DNA from 3 places in the Heyndrickxia sp. FSL K6-6286 genome. Region 2 is predicted to be linked to each of the others. Evidence: a T-box and tRNA genes for the amino acid it is inferred to sense, from the RefSeq annotation. Region 2 holds a T-box; the other regions hold tRNA genes.
What was found. The T-box of region 2 lies ahead of pheS (phenylalanine--tRNA ligase subunit alpha). A T-box ahead of a tRNA ligase gene usually reads a tRNA of that ligase, here a tRNA-Phe.

Region 1 (3,247 bases), 200 kb from region 2:
CATATATAATGCCGGCCTAGCTCAATTGGTAGAGCAACTGACTTGTAATCAGTAGGTTGGGGGTTCAAGTCCTCTGGCCGGCACCACTTAGGTCATTACGAGCCATTAGCTCAGTTGGTAGAGCACGATCGAGTACGCTACGAAGAGTAACATCAGCGTACCAATCGAGATACAGCTTGAATAATCTTGCTGAGATTGGGACGTCGTAGATGCATTTATATTCGAAGTACATGCTTATACTATTAATTATATTCATAAAGAGCCATTAGCTCAGTTGGTAGAGCATCTGACTTTTAATCAGAGGGTCGAAGGTTCGAGTCCTTCATGGCTCACCATTGTTTTTTGTAACGAAAAATTACTTATCTTTTTGTTAAACGAAAAACATTTTTCATAACGCGGGTGTGGCGGAATTGGCAGACGCACCAGACTTAGGATCTGGCGCCGCAAGGCGTGGGGGTTCGACTCCCTTCACCCGCATTATAAAATAAAGTTGCGGAAGTAGTTCAGTGGTAGAACACCACCTTGCCAAGGTGGGGGTCGCGGGTTCGAATCCCGTCTTCCGCTCCAAACAACCCTTGCCGGGGTGGCGGAACTGGCAGACGCACAGGACTTAAAATCCTGCGGTAGGTGACTACCGTACCGGTTCGATTCCGGTCCTCGGCATATAAATCATGCGCCCGTAGCTCAATTGGATAGAGCGTTTGACTACGGATCAAAAGGTTAGGGGTTCGACTCCTCTCGGGCGCGCCATGAACGGGAAGTAGCTCAGCTTGGTAGAGCACATGGTTTGGGACCATGGGGTCGCAGGTTCGAATCCTGTCTTCCCGACCATTATACAATTGGGGCCTTAGCTCAGCTGGGAGAGCGCCTGCTTTGCACGCAGGAGGTCAGCGGTTCGATCCCGCTAGGCTCCACCAATATCTAAAATTAAAATTTACTATGGCGGCGTAGCTCAGCTGGCTAGAGCGTACGGTTCATACCCGTGAGGTCGTGGGTTCGATCCCCTCCGCCGCTACCATAGAGGACCTTTAGCTCAGCTGGTTAGAGCAGACGGCTCATAACCGTCCGGTCGTAGGTTCGAGTCCTACAAGGTCCACCATATATAATTGGAGGAATACCCAAGTCTGGCTGAAGGGATCGGTCTTGAAAACCGACAGGCGGGTTACACCGCGCGGGGGTTCGAATCCCTCTTCCTCCGCCATAACTATTTCTTTAAAAGATTTTTAATAATATCGTCACTGGGTGGAGCAACGAGCGTTACTTCATCGAACAACTACGAGTTGTACCGATTGAGCTGCTACTAGAGTAAGCATACTGAAATCGGGACAGTTGATGAAAAGATTGGATTAGAATATTTTTAATAATATCGTCGCGGGGTGGAGCAGTCTGGTAGCTCGTCGGGCTCATAACCCGAAGGTCGCAGGTTCAAATCCTGCCTCCGCAATCATTTTCAAGTAAACTTGAAAGAAATTTGGTCCGGTAGTTCAGTTGGTTAGAATGCCTGCCTGTCACGCAGGAGGTCGCGGGTTCGAGTCCCGTCCGGACCGCCATTTTATAATTTGGCTCGGTAGCTCAGTCGGTAGAGCACGTCCGAATAGGCTACAAAGCGATACATCAGCGTACCAATTGAGCCACAGCTTGAATAAGCTTTCTGAAATTGGGACGATGGCGAACACAATTTTATATAGAAAATAGATATTATATTTGGCTCGGTAGCTCAGTCGGTAGAGCAATGGACTGAAAATCCATGTGTCGGCGGTTCGATTCCGTCCCGAGCCACCATTTTATGTTTAAGTGGCTAATAACTACATGTAATCCAATGTTTAGTTGAACATGACGGCTATTCCGAAGTGGTTAAAAATTGGATTGTGGCTCAGACATTTGTGAGGTCGATTCCGATTAGTGGCCCCATCATGCGGGTGTAGTTTAGTGGTAAAACTACAGCCTTCCAAGCTGTTGTCGTGGGTTCGATTCCCATCACCCGCTCCATAATTTTTGTGGGCCTATAGCTCAGCTGGTTAGAGCGCACGCCTGATAAGCGTGAGGTCGATGGTTCGAGTCCATTTAGGCCCACCATAATGATAATTTACTTGTTCCGCAGTAGCTCAGTGGTAGAGCTATCGGCTGTTAACCGATCGGTCGTAGGTTCGAATCCTACCTGCGGAGCCATATAATTGGAGAAGTACTCAAGTGGCTGAAGAGGCGCCCCTGCTAAGGGTGTAGGTCGGGTAACCGGCGCGAGGGTTCAAATCCCTCCTTCTCCGTATTGTCGGCCCGTTGGTCAAGCGGTTAAGACACCGCCCTTTCACGGCGGTAACACGGGTTCGAATCCCGTACGGGTCATTCATTATTAAGAAAAAAGGTAGTTTAAAAGATTTCTAAAATAGAAACTTTTAAACTACCTTTTTTTGTCTAGAGGTAATATTGGTTCTATACTATATGATGTAGGGATTTACACAATTTTAAGACATAAAAAATGCTCGTAATCATTATGTGAGTTTTCAAGAAACCAGTATCAACTATACATAATAAATTCTAACATGATATTACTTGATTATAAAAAAGTATAGGAGAATAATCAAAGTCCATCTCAACAGGCTTATAAAAATCCTTTTTTTCCTGTCTGTCAAAAGCCCATGGGTATACGTATAGCCTTAACAAAAGTGAAATGATTTGAACAATTGGTAGAGACTGTTGAATCAACTGAACGAAAGCGTTGAGCAAAAACTATTATCTTCTTAGAATAAAAGAAAAAGGGGAGAAGTAAAAATAACTTCTCCCCACATTTAGCATTGAATCTCATTTTAATGTTATGTTGCTATAAGGAATAGCAACATATGAAATCTGTTTTTCACTACTTGATAAGAAATGAAATGAAAAGCCCAATTGTTACTAGTAAACCAAAGAAAGTATTTGTTTGAGCTGTTGCTTTCATCGCAGGAACCATTTGAATAGGTTCTGTCTTTCCAATGAAGCCTCTTACTGCTTTAATAGGCATTGGAAGGCTTAAAAGTGTAATGAGAGTCCATGGTGTGACGATCTGCATTAGCACTAAAACAATTAACCATAGATATGAGACTATAAACATGGTAGCAAGTAATGTAATTGCATTTTTTCTTCCTATTAGAATAGCAACTGTTTTCCGTCCATTTTCCTTATCTCCATCTAAATCACGAATGTTATTGGATAACATAATTGCTCCTACTAAAATGAATATAGGAATAGAGATAAGAATGCTATCTGTCGT
Region 2 (3,247 bases):
AAAGGACCACAAATTATTCTTTATGATGCTTCAATGGTCTCCCATAAAGGCTTACGAGATTTAGTTGTAGGGGTTGCTGAAGAATTAGATATTCCATATCAATTTGATTCAATTGCTGGTGGAGGAACAGACGCGGGATCTATCCACTTAACAGCTAATGGTGTACCATCACTTGCAATTACAATTGCTACACGTTATATTCATTCTCATGCAGCTATGTTGCATCGAGATGACTATGAAAATGCTGTGAAGCTCATTACTGAGGTGATCAAACGCTTAGACCGTGAAACAGTAAATAAATTAACATTTGAATAAGATCCTTAAGTGTTTTGACCTTATAGGAAACTGAATTTTTTTATATAAATAAAGGACTGTCATATGACAGTCCTTTATTTTGAAGTTTACCCCTTCAATCCTTCTTCTAATGTTTCTAGCATCATATGCTTTTCTTGGTCATCTGCATGATTCCAAATGACTTCAAATAATACTCCTAAGCCTGGAAGCATTTTTTCCTCGCCTCTTTGAATTGCATCCACAATGGTATCCTTAAGTTGTTCCTGATTGTTACCAGAAACATTATGAATGATTGCATTACGGAGATTTAAATTCATGTAATACACTCCTTTTTTCAAATTAATCATTGTTAGGATGTCACTTAAACCAATGTTATATGTATAAATATTAGGTTATAATGAGATATTGAGAAATGGAAAGGGAGTACAGAAGGTGAAGTTTATTGAGTCAATAAAAAATCAACAAGTAAAGCAATGGAAAAAATTATTAACTAAAAAAGAGCGTGAAAAAACACAGACCTATTTAGTAGAAGGATTTCATCTTGTTGAAGAGGCTTTAAAAGATAAAAAAAATATTATTGAAATTATATTAAGTGAAGATGTTGAGATTCCAGCAACTTGGGATATCCAGCAATTACCATTAACTAAAATTACTTCGGAAATTAGTAAGGCAATATCAGATACTGAAACAACACAAGGTGTATTTGCAATATGTAAGATGAAGCAACCGAGCTTTCAAACATTAAAGGGAAAATCCTTTTTATTAATCGATGCCGTCCAGGATCCAGGAAATTTAGGGACAATCATCCGAACTGCTGACGCAGCAGGAATGGATGCTGTTATTTTAGGTGAAGGGACTGTGGACTTATTCAATCCTAAAGTTCTACGTTCTGCTCAAGGAAGTCATTTTCATATTCCTGTTCTTTTTGGAAGGCTTGAGGATTGGATTCAAAAATTTAATCAAAACCAAATACCAGTGTATGGAACATCATTGGAAAATGGAGTATCTTACAAACAAGTAGAACCTAGTTCTGAATTCGCTTTATTGGTTGGCAATGAAGGAAATGGTGTGTCTATTGATTTACTTAGCCTAACGAAGAATAATTTATATATCCCTATCATTGGGCAAGCAGAATCATTAAACGTAGCCGTAGCTGCTGGCATATTAATGTATTATTTAAAGGTTTAAAATAAAATTTGATATTCATTCCATAAAATACTATAATATAAACAATTGCATAAAATAAAAGACACTGAAAGGGAAAAGTAACTTAATGTCACCATTAAGGGAGAAAATGCCTTTGACTGAGAGCATTTTTATGGAAAAATTAAGTGAAGTTCACCCCTGGAGTCAGCATCGGGACCGTTGCTAATAACGTAAAGATGCCTCGGTGAAAAGCCGTTATGAAATGAAGATGAGCATGAAAAAGATGCTAATTAGGGTGGTACCGCGATGATAACCTCGTCCCTTTGTAGGATGAGGTTTTTTTATGTTTTTTTATGAGCGGGTAAAAAGTCTATGTAGGCTTTTTTGTCAGCTCATCATTAAGAGGAGGTAAAATAATGGAGCAAAAATTAAAAGATTTGCAAACGGAAGCATTAGCGAAAATTGAACAAGCTGAAGACTTGAAAATATTAAATGAAATTCGTGTTGCATATTTAGGTAAAAAAGGACCGATAACAGAGGTTTTAAGAGGAATGGGACAGTTATCTGCTGATGAACGTCCAAAAATGGGAGCTCTTGCAAATGAGGTGAGGGAATCCATTAGTCAAAAGATTGAAGCAAAGCACACATCATTAGAGAAGGAAGCAGTTGAAAAACAATTAGCCGCGGAGACAATTGATATCACCTTGCCTGGACGTCCTGTCAAGAGTGGAAATCATCATCCATTAACAAGGGTAGTCGAGGAAATAGAAGATTTCTTTATTGGCATGGGTTATAAAATTGCCGAAGGACCTGAAGTGGAAAAGGATTACTATAATTTTGAGGCATTAAATTTACCAAAAGGGCATCCTGCTCGAGATATGCAAGATTCTTTTTATATTACGGAAGATCTTCTTCTTCGTACACATACATCACCAGTCCAAGCGAGAACAATGGAAAAGCATGAAGGCAAAGGGCCAGTGAAAATTATTTGCCCAGGTAAAGTCTATCGTCGTGATAATGATGATGCAACCCATTCTCATCAATTTATGCAAATCGAAGGACTTGTGGTTGATGAAAACATAACAATGGGTGATTTAAAGGGAACATTAGAATTATTTGCGAAAAAAATGTTTGGTGAAGAGCGTGAAATTCGCTTACGTCCAAGTTTCTTCCCATTTACTGAACCTTCAGTAGAGGTAGATGTCTCTTGTTTCTCATGTGGGGGAAAAGGCTGTAATGTTTGTAAAAAAACAGGCTGGATTGAAATGCTTGGAGCAGGGATGGTTCATCCTAATGTTCTACAAATGGCAGGATTTGATGCAAATAAATATACCGGTTTTGCTTTCGGGATCGGAGCAGAGAGAATTGCAATGCTAAAATATGGTATAGATGATATTCGTCATATGTACACCAATGATACTCGATTCTTAAAACAATTTTCCACACATGAATAAAAGGTAGGGAGGAAAAAACATGTTTGTTTCATATAAATGGTTAAAGGAATATATTGATTTAAAAGATATTTCCGCTGAAGAATTAGCAGAAAAGATTACTAGAAGTGGTATTGAGGTAGAAGGAGTAGAACATAAAGCTTCTTCAATTAAAGGTGTCGTTGTTGGCTACGTAATGGAATGTGAAAAACATCCAAATGCTGATAAATTGAACAAATGTTTAGTGGATCTAGGTGGGGAAGCGCCTGTACAAATCATTTGTGGAGCGAAGAACGTAGCGAAGGGGCAAAAAGTTGCAGTTGCCACAGTTGGAGCTGTTTTGCCGGGTAATTTTAAAATTAAAAAGTCAAAACTTC
Region 3 (3,247 bases), 850 kb from region 2:
ACCTTCTGCTAAATAACCACCACGTTCTGCCCAGCCTACAACAGGAAAGAAACGGACACCCATATCATATAACCATTTACGCTTCTCTCCAGCGGCAAACTCCACATAAGCTTCAGCCCATCTTCTTGCCCAATAATCCTCATCATCTTCGCGATCAAAGCCTGCCGTACCTAACCAATCCTGCCATGCTAATTCTTTTGAATCCTTAATACCCAGCCTTCGCTGTTCAGGAGAATCAACTAGAAATAGACCTCCAAATGACCACCAAGCTTGCCCCCCAAATGATGCTTCTGGTTCCTGATCAAGTAACAGGACCTTTTTTCCCGTATCTGCAATCTCTGCAGTTGCCACCAATCCTGAAAGTCCAGCCCCAACAACAATAACATCGAATTCCATAGATACTCCTCCACTCCATTCCACTTTATTTGAATCTACCATATAGTTGAATATTCTGAAATTTATTTTGTTAATTTTTTTTCTATAAAATATTTGAACTAGTAAAGAATTGTAAGTAGACAACCAAAATAGAACAGAAATACAGAAGTACCTCATCATTAAAGAAAAACAGTACATTGAATAACTGATTGTTTACTTATACTGAGATTAGGAATAACATATTGAAGAAAATAAAAAAAGCTCATTCTTTAAAGAATGAGCTTTCTATACGCGCCTTAGAGGATTCGAACCTCTGACCCACAGCTTAGAAGGCTGTTGCTCTATCCTGCTGAGCTAAAGGCGCATGAATGGCTCCGCAGGTAGGATTCGAACCTACGACCGATCGGTTAACAGCCGATAGCTCTACCACTGAGCTACTGCGGAATATGTAAATAAAAAAATAGTGGGCCTAAATGGACTCGAACCATCGACCTCACGCTTATCAGGCGTGCGCTCTAACCAGCTGAGCTATAGGCCCTTTATGTATTTGGAGCGGGTGATGAGAATCGAACTCACGACAACAGCTTGGAAGGCTGTAGTTTTACCACTAAACTACACCCGCATCTTTATTATTGGAGGCAGCAACCGGATTTGAACCGGTGATAAAGGTTTTGCAGACCTCTGCCTTACCACTTGGCTATGCTGCCTTAAAAAGATGGCTGGGCTAGCTGGATTCGAACCAACGAGTGACGGAGTCAAAGTCCGTTGCCTTACCACTTGGCTATAGCCCAATAAAATAGTCATTATAATGGGGCGGATGATGGGAATCGAACCCACGAATGTCGGAACCACAATCCGATGCGTTAACCACTTCGCCACATCCGCCATAAAATGGTGGCTCGGGACGGAATCGAACCGCCGACACATGGATTTTCAGTCCATTGCTCTACCGACTGAGCTACCGAGCCATATATTATATCTTTATCTATATAATATTTTATATTCGCCATCTTTATCAACTTTTGTTTTAGTATAAATGGCGGTCCGGACGGGACTCGAACCCGCGACCTCCTGCGTGACAGGCAGGCATTCTAACCAACTGAACTACCGGACCATTTATTATTAACATAAATTAATGGCGGAGGAAGAGGGATTCGAACCCCCGCGCGGTGTAACCCGCCTGTCGGTTTTCAAGACCGATCCCTTCAGCCAGACTTGGGTATTCCTCCGAAAGTGGAGCCTAGCGGGATCGAACCGCTGACCTCCTGCGTGCAAAGCAGGCGCTCTCCCAGCTGAGCTAAGGCCCCATATAATGTTTGGTTTTAAATGGCGCGCCCGAGAGGAGTCGAACCCCTAACCTTTTGATCCGTAGTCAAACGCTCTATCCAATTGAGCTACGGGCGCATACATTATATCGTAAGATATTTTATGGAAGGATCTTTTGCTTTGCAAAAATCCTTAAATCTTTTACTTCGTAAAAATTTCTAGTGCCGAGGACCGGAATCGAACCGGTACGGTAGTCACCTACCGCAGGATTTTAAGTCCTGTGCGTCTGCCAGTTCCGCCACCCCGGCAAGGGTATTTGGAGCGGAAGACGGGATTCGAACCCGCGACCCCCACCTTGGCAAGGTGGTGTTCTACCACTGAACTACTTCCGCAAAAAGTACCTTTGTTAATTCAAAACCTTGCGAATATAAATGAGCCATGAAGGACTCGAACCTTCGACCCTCTGATTAAAAGTCAGATGCTCTACCAACTGAGCTAATGGCTCGTAATGAATATAATTAATAGTGTAAGCATGTACTTCAAATATAAATGCATCTACGACGTCCCAATCTCAGCAAGATTATTCAAGCTGTATCTCGATTGGTACGCTGATGTTACTCTTCGTAGCGTACTCGATCGTGCTCTACCAACTGAGCTAATGGCTCGTAATGACCTGAGTGGTGCCGGCCAGAGGACTTGAACCCCCAACCTACTGATTACAAGTCAGTTGCTCTACCAATTGAGCTAGGCCGGCATTTATAAATATTATCCCCTAACAGAGGTTTAGGTGCTATGGTCGTCCAGCTTTCAGTTTGCTTATTCAAGCAGCAGCTCAAGCCGTACGCTGATGTATTTCAAAGTCGTTTATTCGGTCGTGCTCTACCAATTGAGCTAGGCCGTTATTATATATGGTGGAGGATGACGGGATCGAACCGCCGACCCCCTGCTTGTAAGGCAGGTGCTCTCCCAGCTGAGCTAATCCTCCAATATGTATAATATATAAAATGGTGACCCGTACGGGATTCGAACCCGTGTTACCGCCGTGAAAGGGCGGTGTCTTAACCGCTTGACCAACGGGCCACATAGGAATATTTTGTTAATATAGTGAAGCAAAATAATAGCCCCACCTTAGGGGCGTAGCCTGGCAACGTCCTACTCTTGCAGGGGGAGAGCCCCCAACTACCATCGGCGCTAAGAAGCTTAACTTCCGTGTTCGGGATGGGAACGGGTGTGACCTTCTTGCCATAATTACCAGACTATATGTTGTTAAGGGTTTATTCCCTCAAAACTAGATATATAAAGAAGTGTAATAACCTTAAATCTATTTGGTTAAGTCTTCGATCTATTAGTATTCGTCAGCTCCATGTGTCGCCACACTTCCACCTCGAACCTATCAACCTGATCATCTTTCAGGGATCTTATTTAGATAAACTAAGGGAAATCTCATCTTGAGGGGGGCTTCATGCTTAGATGCTTTCAGCACTTATCCCTTCCGCACATAGCTACCCAGCGATGCCTTTGGCAAGACAACTGGTACACCAGCGGTGCGTCCATCCCGGTCCTCTCGTACTAAGGACAGCTCCTCTCAAATTTCCTACGCCCACGA

Region 1: it encodes a tRNA-Phe, which carries the amino acid that the T-box ahead of pheS (phenylalanine--tRNA ligase subunit alpha) is inferred to sense. The anticodon was not compared.
Region 3: it encodes a tRNA-Phe, which carries the amino acid that the T-box ahead of pheS (phenylalanine--tRNA ligase subunit alpha) is inferred to sense. The anticodon was not compared.

What each region holds. Positions count from the first base shown of each region.
Region 1 is NZ_CP152029.1:1,496,861-1,500,107, forward strand. It holds tRNA gene MHI39_RS07420 (tRNA-Val) at 1-2, shown strand, start outside; tRNA gene MHI39_RS07425 (tRNA-Thr) at 11-86, shown strand; tRNA gene MHI39_RS07430 (tRNA-Lys) at 260-335, shown strand; tRNA gene MHI39_RS07435 (tRNA-Leu) at 396-477, shown strand; tRNA gene MHI39_RS07440 (tRNA-Gly) at 493-567, shown strand; tRNA gene MHI39_RS07445 (tRNA-Leu) at 578-663, shown strand; tRNA gene MHI39_RS07450 (tRNA-Arg) at 674-750, shown strand; tRNA gene MHI39_RS07455 (tRNA-Pro) at 755-831, shown strand; tRNA gene MHI39_RS07460 (tRNA-Ala) at 842-917, shown strand; tRNA gene MHI39_RS07465 (tRNA-Met) at 942-1,018, shown strand; tRNA gene MHI39_RS07470 (tRNA-Ile) at 1,023-1,099, shown strand; tRNA gene MHI39_RS07475 (tRNA-Ser) at 1,109-1,201, shown strand; tRNA gene MHI39_RS07480 (tRNA-Met) at 1,371-1,444, shown strand; tRNA gene MHI39_RS07485 (tRNA-Asp) at 1,474-1,550, shown strand; tRNA gene MHI39_RS07490 (tRNA-Phe) at 1,707-1,782, shown strand; tRNA gene MHI39_RS07495 (tRNA-Gly) at 1,916-1,989, shown strand; tRNA gene MHI39_RS07500 (tRNA-Ile) at 2,000-2,076, shown strand; tRNA gene MHI39_RS07505 (tRNA-Asn) at 2,095-2,169, shown strand; tRNA gene MHI39_RS07510 (tRNA-Ser) at 2,177-2,264, shown strand; tRNA gene MHI39_RS07515 (tRNA-Glu) at 2,272-2,343, shown strand; gene MHI39_RS07520 (1,4-dihydroxy-2-naphthoate polyprenyltransferase) at 2,855-3,247, opposite strand, start outside.
Region 2 is NZ_CP152029.1:1,695,995-1,699,241, forward strand. It holds gene MHI39_RS08550 (M42 family metallopeptidase) at 1-315, shown strand, start outside; gene sspI (small acid-soluble spore protein SspI) at 402-611, opposite strand; gene MHI39_RS08560 (RNA methyltransferase) at 727-1,482, shown strand; T-box leader at 1,538-1,766, shown strand; gene pheS (phenylalanine--tRNA ligase subunit alpha) at 1,857-2,894, shown strand; gene pheT (phenylalanine--tRNA ligase subunit beta) at 2,914-3,247, shown strand, end outside.
Region 3 is NZ_CP152029.1:849,061-852,307, reverse strand. It holds gene MHI39_RS04500 (FAD-binding dehydrogenase) at 1-396, opposite strand, end outside; tRNA gene MHI39_RS04495 (tRNA-Arg) at 666-739, opposite strand; tRNA gene MHI39_RS04490 (tRNA-Asn) at 745-819, opposite strand; tRNA gene MHI39_RS04485 (tRNA-Ile) at 840-913, opposite strand; tRNA gene MHI39_RS04480 (tRNA-Gly) at 924-997, opposite strand; tRNA gene MHI39_RS04475 (tRNA-Cys) at 1,009-1,082, opposite strand; tRNA gene MHI39_RS04470 (tRNA-Gln) at 1,092-1,166, opposite strand; tRNA gene MHI39_RS04465 (tRNA-His) at 1,185-1,260, opposite strand; tRNA gene MHI39_RS04460 (tRNA-Phe) at 1,268-1,343, opposite strand; tRNA gene MHI39_RS04455 (tRNA-Asp) at 1,413-1,489, opposite strand; tRNA gene MHI39_RS04450 (tRNA-Ser) at 1,512-1,604, opposite strand; tRNA gene MHI39_RS04445 (tRNA-Ala) at 1,610-1,682, opposite strand; tRNA gene MHI39_RS04440 (tRNA-Arg) at 1,703-1,779, opposite strand; tRNA gene MHI39_RS04435 (tRNA-Leu) at 1,864-1,949, opposite strand; tRNA gene MHI39_RS04430 (tRNA-Gly) at 1,959-2,033, opposite strand; tRNA gene MHI39_RS04425 (tRNA-Lys) at 2,074-2,146, opposite strand; tRNA gene MHI39_RS04420 (tRNA-Thr) at 2,320-2,395, opposite strand; tRNA gene MHI39_RS04415 (tRNA-Val) at 2,551-2,626, opposite strand; tRNA gene MHI39_RS04410 (tRNA-Glu) at 2,647-2,721, opposite strand; rRNA gene rrf (5S ribosomal RNA) at 2,781-2,897, opposite strand; rRNA gene MHI39_RS04400 (23S ribosomal RNA) at 2,967-3,247, opposite strand, start outside.